2 regions of the Microbulbifer hydrolyticus genome follow, and region 1 is predicted to be linked to the other one. Evidence: predicted binding sites of a transcription regulator. Region 1 holds the regulator's gene; the other holds the start of a gene.
What was found. Region 1 encodes FNR, which switches genes on or off when oxygen is low (the NO sensors DNR and NnrR bind a similar motif). Its sites were predicted from a motif close to TTGATNNNNATCAA; they were not measured.
Positions count from the first base shown of each region.

Region 1 (4,427 bases):
AAGGGCAAATACCGACCCAATCTGATCGGCCCGCCCCCAGAAAGCGGCGCATTGTACACCAAGGGAGTGGCGGCGGTGCAAAGGGTGCACATGAAACAAATTCAATTCAGCGCCCCGCTCGGCTCAAGTTGGCAGCTGCGGCCCGATTCCCCGGAGCACCCCGGCCGGACACGGGGATACTCTGGTGCTCAGAAACGCAAAACGCGGCCATGGGGCCGCGTTTGCTACCGACCGCGACCGCTAGCTGCTGTAAGGCAACATCAGCGATCGCGGACAATCAGGAGGGCTTAGAAGCGAAACACCAGGGTACCGGACCAGAAGTCCACATCTTCTTCCACCAGGGTGTACTCGGCTTCCAGATTTACGTTCTCGGAGAAGGAAAAGCCGATACCCAGACCCGCGGACAGGCCGGAATCACTCTCTTTCTCGCCTTCAAAATCGACGCTCTCGTTCAGCACCCCCAGGCGCCCCTTGAAGTAGATATCCCCCTGGCTGCGGTAAGCCGCATACACACCGAGGGTGGAAATGGAGTAATCCCATCTGAAATCGCCCCAGCTGCCATTGTAGCGCGCTTCACCATCAACCAGGGACGTAGTGTACTCGCCCTCCACTGCAAACCCGGAGTTCCAGGCATACCCGGCGCGCAAACCGGCATTGAACGGGCTGTCGCCGCTGATCGACGTCTTCATCAGGCCTGCGGTGGTACCGAAGTAGCCCCCCTCGCTCGCCTGTGCAGAAATCGAACAACCCAGCATCACCGCTGCCGCCAAAACTTTTTTCATCATTTTAATACCCTAATGTGTAGTGCTTATTTTGCGGGCGGCATTCTATTGAAAAAAATACGGCGCAAATACCCCCTCTCCATTACACGCTATTACACCGCGTCAATTACCGGAGACCGGGCCAATGGCAATTCAGCCGCGCGACGATCATCACTGTCGGCACCTGACGCTACCGGATGTGGCTGTGGATTGACCCAGATCAAGCCGATTCCCCGGCAGCAGACAACAATGGAATGGACAATCACCACAACCCGTCAAGGAGGCACGCCATGCATGGTATCTATCGACAACTGTGCGATGACCACAAGCACATGCAGAGACTGCTGGATGTGTTTGAAGCGCTGTTAGATGAGCTTGGTCGTCAGGATAGGGATCCCGCTACCCTGAGCATGATTCTCGACGCCCTCGATTACTTTTCTGTGTACCCGGATCAGTGGCACCACCCGGTGGAAGATCTGGTATTCGGCCGGTTGCTGGACAAGCCTGTGGATATCCGTGATGTCCTCGGGGAAATCACCGTGGAACACAAGGCCATTGCCGCGGCCACGCGCAATATGAACCAGCTGTTTTATGCGGTTGCCAACGACGCGGCGGTGGAACGGGAGCACCTGTTCGCAACTGCGCGCGAGTACATTGCACTGCAGCGCGCGCACATGAAAAAAGAGAATGAGATATTACTGCCGCTGGTTGCGCAGCACCTGACGGATACCGACTGGGGAGAGATCGCCGACGAGCTCATGGAAAAGCAAAGCAGCCACTTTCACCGGGGCGTCAAGCGTCTTTACGAAGCCATTTATCAGGATCTTTCTGAAACGGCGCTGGCGGAAGCCTGCTAATCACCGGATCAGTGCCATCGGTTCAATCGTTTTCGTAACTGCAGTGGGTGCCGGCCAGCTCGCTGAGGGCAATCAGGTCCAGGATGGCGACCGCCCGACCCTGTGCGCGGATAAGCCCCTGCTTTTGAAAACGCGACATCAGACGGCTGACGGTCTCTGCAGTCAGCCCCAGATAGTTGGCGATATCAATGCGCTGCATCGAGAGTTTGAATTCGCTGGCCGAGTATCCGCGCTGGGCATAACGGCTGGATATATTGATCAGCAGAGCCGCCAGGCGGCTTTCCGCAGAGCGCTTGCCCAGTAGCAACAGCACGTCGTTATCCTGTTTCAGCTCTTCGGAAAAAATCGTGTACATCTGCTTCTGCAGCGCCGGCACCTGCTGCGCCAGGTTTTCCAGCTGGGTAAATGGCAGGACACAAACGCTGCTGTCTTCCAGTGCTTCCGCATAACCGGGATGCGCGCCACTACTGTAAGCATCCAGTCCCAACAGCTCACCGGGCAACGCAAAATGCGTGACCTGGGTGTCACCATCGGCACCGATCACCGCAGATTTGAAGCTGCCGGAACGAATCGCATAGAGGCTGGAAAACGGGTCGCCCGCACGAAACAGGCTGTCGCCGGCTTTCAGAATCTTCTTCTTGCGTGTCACCTGCTCGAGACGCTGGATATCGTCCTCACTCAACCCCACGGGCAGGCACAGCCTTCTGACGGAGCAATTTCCGCAATTGACCGCTGGTGAGGGTTTCGACATTGTCTTTTCCATTGCTCGGCGATTTATCCGGTGAACGATCTGGTAGTCGGCTTGGCGAACAGTTGCGCGTAAAGCGCGATGCCTTATTGCCGAACCTGTGGTGAGGAAATTGTATACCTACTGTCCACCTAAAGCACTCGGGAGTACTGCGCAGCCGACGCCCCGGCATGCAGGTGGCGGTCGAACGCCGCGGCTATATTGCGCAGGAACCAGCGGCCACGCTCGCTGACCACCAGGTCTTCACGGGACTCCAGCACCAGCCCATCCGCCACAAGTGGGCGCAAGCGTGCCAGATCCTGCGCAAAATAATCTTCAAACGGGCTCCCCAGCCGGCGTTCCACTTCGCGTTTGTCGAGCCGCAGATGGCACATCAATTCCATGATCACCCACTGGCGCACCCGGTCGTCGGTATCCAGCTGCCAGCCGCGGCAGATCGCCTCGCCGCGCTCGCCAATCGCGGTCGCGTATTCTTTCTGGCCGTGATGGTTCTGCCAGTAGCCATCGCGGCTGTAGCTGATCGCCGAGGCACCAAGGCCAACCAGCGCGTCCGCGGGCATCAGGGTATAGCCCTGAAAATTGCGCGCGAGACGGCCGTCTTTGGTGGCGCGCGCCAGAGGGTCATCCGGGCGTGCGAAATGGTCCATGCCCAGAAACTGGTAACCCGCGTCGGTAAGTCGACGCGTCGCTGCAAGCTGCATATCGATCTTTGCCTGCGGCGGTGGAATCAGGTCGGAACTGATCAGGCGCTGGGCCTTGAACCGGTGCGGCAGGTGCGCATAGTGGTACAGCGCGATACGGTCCGGCGCGAGCTCAACCACGGTGTCGATGGTGCGCTCCAGACTTGCCACATCCTGCCCGGGCAGTCCGTAAATCAGGTCATAGGAAATGGAACCAAAACCCCGCTCGCGGGCGGCTTCAGTGAGACCGCGCACCTGCTCCGGGGAACAGATCCGGTTGATCGCCCGCTGTACTTCCGGGTTAAAGTCCTGAATACCCATGCTCAGCCGGTTGAAGCCGAGTCCACGCAGGGTATCCAGTGTTTCCGGCTCAAGCACCCGGGGATCCGCCTCCACACTGTATTCCACATCGCCACCGGGATTCAGATCGAATATGTCGCCGAGCCCCTGAACCAGCCGAGTCAAGTCACCGTCATTCAGGTAGGTTGGCGTACCGCCGCCGAGATGCAACTGCGTCACCGGTACGCGGGCCACTTTTTCCCGGTACCACTGCGCTTCAGTGAGCACCCGGTCCAGGTAGCTCGACGCCAGCCCGTACTGCTGGGTTATGACCTTGTTACAGGCGCAGAAATAGCACAGCGAGCGGCAGAACGGGATATGCACATACAGTGAAAGGGTGTTGATATCTTGCAGCGCATCCCATGGCTTGCGCGCGTCAGCACCAGCGGCTGTTGCACTGCCGGCGCTCAGGTCCGTGAAGCGATCCGCCGTCGGGTAGGACGTATAGCGTGGACAGGGCCCCGCATAACGCGTGAGCAGGGCCGAAGATAACTCCCCGGACGACGCCCGGGTATTGGCGGTGGTATTGGAGTCGCTCTCGGAGAGCGGTGCGCTGTCCAGGGGGTTTACGGCCATTGACGAGGTAACCTGTGATCCAGAGCTGATAAGCGGGAAGGTGTTGGATCAGGTAAAGGTAGCGGGCCAGCGTTCGACGGCGCTTGATTCAGATCAAGCGCCGACGGGTTCGTCGCGGCGTCAGTCCCCCGCCGGGCGGCGGAACAGGTTCTGGATAGAGGAGAAGTCCAGCGCCTTGTTGATGGGGTCGCCACCGTGCAACTGATACAGGTTTTTTGCCAGCGCGCCCAGTGGCGTTGAAGATGCACTGCCAGCAGCGGTGTCCATGGCGAGGCCAAGGTCCTTCAACATCAGCGCCACAGAAAACCCGCCCTGGTAATCCCGCGATGCGGGTACATTCTCCATCACCCCCGGGTAGGGATTGTATTTTTCCAGCGACCAGTTGCCGCCGGAGCTGGCGCGCATGATCTCTGATAGCACAGCGGGGTCGAGCCCGTTATCCACCCCCAACTGCAGCGCCTCGGCG
Region 1 is NZ_CP047491.1:836,920-841,346, reverse strand. Features, by position in the region: gene GTQ55_RS03520 (porin family protein) at 288-785, opposite strand; gene GTQ55_RS03515 (hemerythrin domain-containing protein) at 1,052-1,618, shown strand; gene fnr (fumarate/nitrate reduction transcriptional regulator Fnr) at 1,641-2,369, opposite strand; gene hemN (oxygen-independent coproporphyrinogen III oxidase) at 2,498-3,961, opposite strand; gene mmsB (3-hydroxyisobutyrate dehydrogenase) at 4,082-4,427, opposite strand, start outside.

Region 2 (4,427 bases), 510 kb from region 1:
TGCTGCGTTTCCGCGATGACCGCGTTGCGCTGATCGAGCGTCTGGAAAACGGCGGCCGCCGCCAGCTCACCTACGCGCAGCTGTTCGAGGAGGTGGAGCGCCTCGCATCGGCACTGGTTGGTGCCGGTGTCGGTAAGGGCGACCGCGTCGCGGGATTCATGCCGAATATCATGGACACCGTAGTGGCGATGCTGGCGACCACCAGCCTCGGCGCCATCTGGACCTCCTGCTCGCCGGATTTCGGTATTAATGGCGTACTGGACCGGTTTGGCCAGGTCGAGCCGAAGGTCCTGTTCGCCTGTGAAGGCTACTACTACAACGGCAAAACCATCGACTCCCTGCCGCGCCTGGCGCAGATCGTGGAGCAGATCGAGTCCATCCAGCAGCTGGTGGTGGTCCCGGTTGCGCGCGATGCCGTGCAGACTGCCGAGGCCATAGACGGCCTTGATCGGGCTATCACGCTGGGTGCCTTTACTGAAGCAGCGCCGGCGCGTGCGTTGACCTTCGAGCAGACGGAGTTCAACCACCCGCTGTACATCATGTATTCCTCCGGTACCACCGGCGTGCCCAAGTGCATTGTGCACGGGGTTGGTGGCACCTTGCTGCAGCATATTAAAGAGCACCGCCTGCACACGGACATCTCCCGCGACGACACACTGTTTTACTTCACTACCTGCGGCTGGATGATGTGGAACTGGCTGGTAAGCGGACTGGCCTGTGGCGCCACTCTGGTATTGTACGATGGCTCCCCGTTCTATCCCGCGGCCCAGTGCCTGTGGGATATGGCCGATGAAGAAAACATCAGTGTGTTCGGTACCAGCGCCAAATATATCGCCGCACTGGAGAAGGCGGGCTGCAAACCGCGAGAAACCCACAAGCTCGAGCGCTTGCGTGCAGTGCTCTCTACCGGCTCCCCGCTGGCGCATGAGGGCTTCCGCTACGTGTATCGGGATATCAAATCAGATGTGTGCCTGTCGTCCATCTCCGGTGGTACCGACATCGTCTCCTGCTTTGCCCTGGGTAATCCGGCGCTGCCGGTGTACCCCGGTGAACTTCAGTGCCGGGGGCTCGGCATGGCGGTCGAGGTATGGAATGACGATGGGAAATCAGTGCTGGAAGACAAGGGCGAGCTGGTGTGCGCCAGCTCCTTCCCGTGCATGCCCATCGGGTTCTGGAACGACCCGGATGGCAGCAAGTACCACGGCGCCTATTTTGAAAACTGGCCCGGCGTCTGGGCACACGGCGACTACGCGGAAATTACCGAGCACGGTGGCGTAATCATTTACGGTCGTTCCGATGCGGTTCTGAATCCCGGTGGTGTGCGTATTGGCACCGCGGAAATCTACCGACAGGTGGAAAAGGTGGAAGAGGTGCTGGACAGCATCTGCATCGGCCAGGAGTGGCGGGACGATGTGCGTGTGGTGCTGTTTGTAGTGCTGCGCGAAGGCCTGAGTCTGGATGACGACCTTATCCAGAAAATACGAACCACCATCCGAGCCAATACCACGCCGAGGCATGTACCCGCGAAAGTGATCCAGGTGACGGATATCCCGCGTACTATCAGTGGCAAAATCGTCGAGCTGGCGGTGCGCAATGTGGTGCACGGGAAGCCGGTAAAGAACCAGGAAGCGCTGGCCAACCCGGAGGCGCTCAAGCTGTTCGAAAACCTCCCGGAGCTCGCTGGCGAGTGATCGCCTCGGCGCCGAGGTTATACAGATAAACGCAGCAAGCCGGGTTCAGTAGCGCTGACCCGGCTTTTTGTTGCTTGTGACGCGTTTGTTCGGCATGGCGGCGCGATGGGGCTCCGAACTCGAGCCGACGGTTTATGCCGCTTTCAATGGGCGTTTAGCGTTGGCCTGACACATCTTTTCCTGCTCTTCTCTCATCTTCCTCAGGGCCATGCGGGTGAAATATCCGCCCATCACGCATACAAATGCGATTATGCCCAGGCTCAATAAGCCGGAAAAACTGGTGAAAAGGTCGATCATTGCGTCCATGGTTGCCTCCGGGGTTCATGGGCTCTTGCCTGATTGGCACAGCGGCTGGTCTTCCAGGCCACTTGTCTTTAACTCGGTCCAGTGTAAAGTGGCGCCCGCTGTCTCCCTTGATCCAGATCAACTCGATGTTGCTTTCCCGGGGGCGGTATGCTGCGGATGACGTTGGTGCCCGACATGCGCGAATGGTTCGCGACGATCCGTTGGCTCTCCAGGCTGGAATGTGCTGGCGTGCTATCCCATATCGAGGATTCTGCGCTAGTCTTGCGCTAAGCTGTTGATAATTGATTCCAGTGCCCATAAACCAATAATTTCACGGAAGATAAGTATGATTACCTACCTGTACTGGGCCGCCGTTATTGCTTTGGTCGTTCTCGCTCTGTTTGCCGGCAGCCGGTTTGGTAGCCTGGGCAAGGGGGCGATTGTCGGTGCGATCATCTTTCTGGCCGGTTGGCTCGCCTACTACTTCCACTTTGAACAGGTTTTCGTCAAACGCTTTGGCGGTGTGATGCGTATCAGTGTGCCGGAAGGTCAGAGGCACCTCGGTGCTACCTGGAAGGACGATAACCTCTGGGTGGAAAACTACGATCCGAAAACCAACGAGTGCATCTTTGCTGAGTATTCGAAAGGGAACCTGCTGGAAGGCCGGGTCGTCATTCGCAACTGCAACCCGCTGATGGAGCGCACCGGCTCCGCACCGGCACGCTGATTCGGGCTGAGTCCGGCCGGCTCCACCGGGGCCGGTGATTCACTGATGTAAAGGCCGGTAAAGTTGCGCCGTCCACCGCAACTTTTACTCGTGTTTGGCGTCGCAGTGGTGGTAGTTGGCAAACGGAACCTTGTCTTGCGCGTTTCTTGTTTCGCTCCCCGAGCTTCAGTTTTTCTAATGGCGACCTGTGTGTTGCTTGGCGCTCTATTTCTGGTGGCGCCGCAGCAGGGGCACGCCCTGCCATTTTTCGACAACCTGCCGAAGTTCAAGGTGCGGGTATCCGAGAACCGTGAACTGCAGGATTGGTTGAAAGACCAGCTGAAAGAGCAGCGCAAATCCAGCAGCGTACTCAAATCCTACGAAGATCCTTTAGATGTGGCCCGTTTTGAGCGCGGCACACTGGAAAAGCTCCTGCGCTCGCGCGGCTATTACGATGGCCGCGTGCGTCAGTCGGTTAGTGACGGTGAAATTCTTTACCGGGTGGTGCCCGGGCGGATCTACCGTATCAGCAGCCTCGACCTCCGCATGCCGGCACGACTCAAAGCCGGTTTTCCCGGCGTCGGCCTGAGTGAAGGCGATCCGCTGGAGGCGGAGAAGGTTACCGAAGGCGTCAAGCGTATCGAAACTTATCTGGCAGAGAACGCCTGCCTGCTGAATGTGGACGTAAGCTACCAGGCCACGGTCGTGCACAGCGAGCACGCCGCCAGGCTCGAGTACCGCGTGGCCAAGAGCCCGGAGGTGAATGTCGGGCAGATCTATGTGGAGGGTTTGACCACCGTCGACGAGGACTTCCTGCGCAAGCGTCTGAAGCTGGAGGAGGGTGACTGTTTCTCCCGCGGTAAAATGGATGCTGCCAAGCTTCGTCTGCTGCGCACCAACCTGATTGCTGGGGTAAATGCCGAGGTATCCGAACCGAATGCGGGCATTGTGGATATCACCTTCCTGGTTATCGAACGCAAGCACCGAACCATCCGTCTGGGGGTAGGGTATTCGTCTGATGATGGTGGTGGCGCATCGGCCGGCTGGGAACATCGTAATATTCTCGGTCGCGGTGAAAAAATTGAAGTAGAAACCCGGGCTTATGAGGTCACTCAATCGCTTAAGACCGAGTTACTGGTACCGCGATTTTTTCGCGATGACCAGGACTTCGCCGCAAAGGCAGAGGCTGAGAACGAAGACCGGGATTCTTACCAGGCAGAATCGATCACCATTGGCGGTACGATCTCTCGCCGCCAAACCAAACATCGCACCTTCAGTGTCGGTAGTGCGCTCAAGTTCAGCCGGGTGCAGGAAGAGGGTGAAGAGAGTGAAAATTACAATCTCCTGTCTTTCCCGCTCGGTGTCAAAATCGACACCACTGATAACCTGCTCGACGCCCACCGGGGCGCGACGATCGCACTGGAAGTGAAACCCTACTTCGATCTCAGGAGTAGCGGGACGCAATTTACCAAAAACACCCTGGTGATGACCGGTTACCACACGTTTGAAGAAACCCGGTTTGATCCGACGGTAGCACTGCGTATCAAGGCCGGTGTCATTAGCGGGGCCGACAACCTGGAAATTCCCGCGGATGAGCGCTTTTATGCTGGTGGTGGCGGATCCGTTCGCGGTTATGCCTACCAGGCGCTCGGGCCGCGGCGTCTGATCCCGCCAACGGAGCCGGGTGAACTCCCGAAACTCTCTGACCCGATCGGCGGGCGAGGGTTGAGCGAAATATCGCTGGA
Region 2 is NZ_CP047491.1:1,345,841-1,350,267, forward strand. Features, by position in the region: gene GTQ55_RS05665 (acetoacetate--CoA ligase) at 1-1,691, shown strand, start outside; gene GTQ55_RS05670 (DUF3149 domain-containing protein) at 1,824-1,997, opposite strand; gene GTQ55_RS05675 (hypothetical protein) at 2,323-2,703, shown strand; gene GTQ55_RS05680 (autotransporter assembly complex protein TamA) at 2,881-4,427, shown strand, end outside.
Region 2: a site for FNR is predicted at 2,105-2,118, ahead of GTQ55_RS05670 (DUF3149 domain-containing protein). Genes of this name have one in related genera too.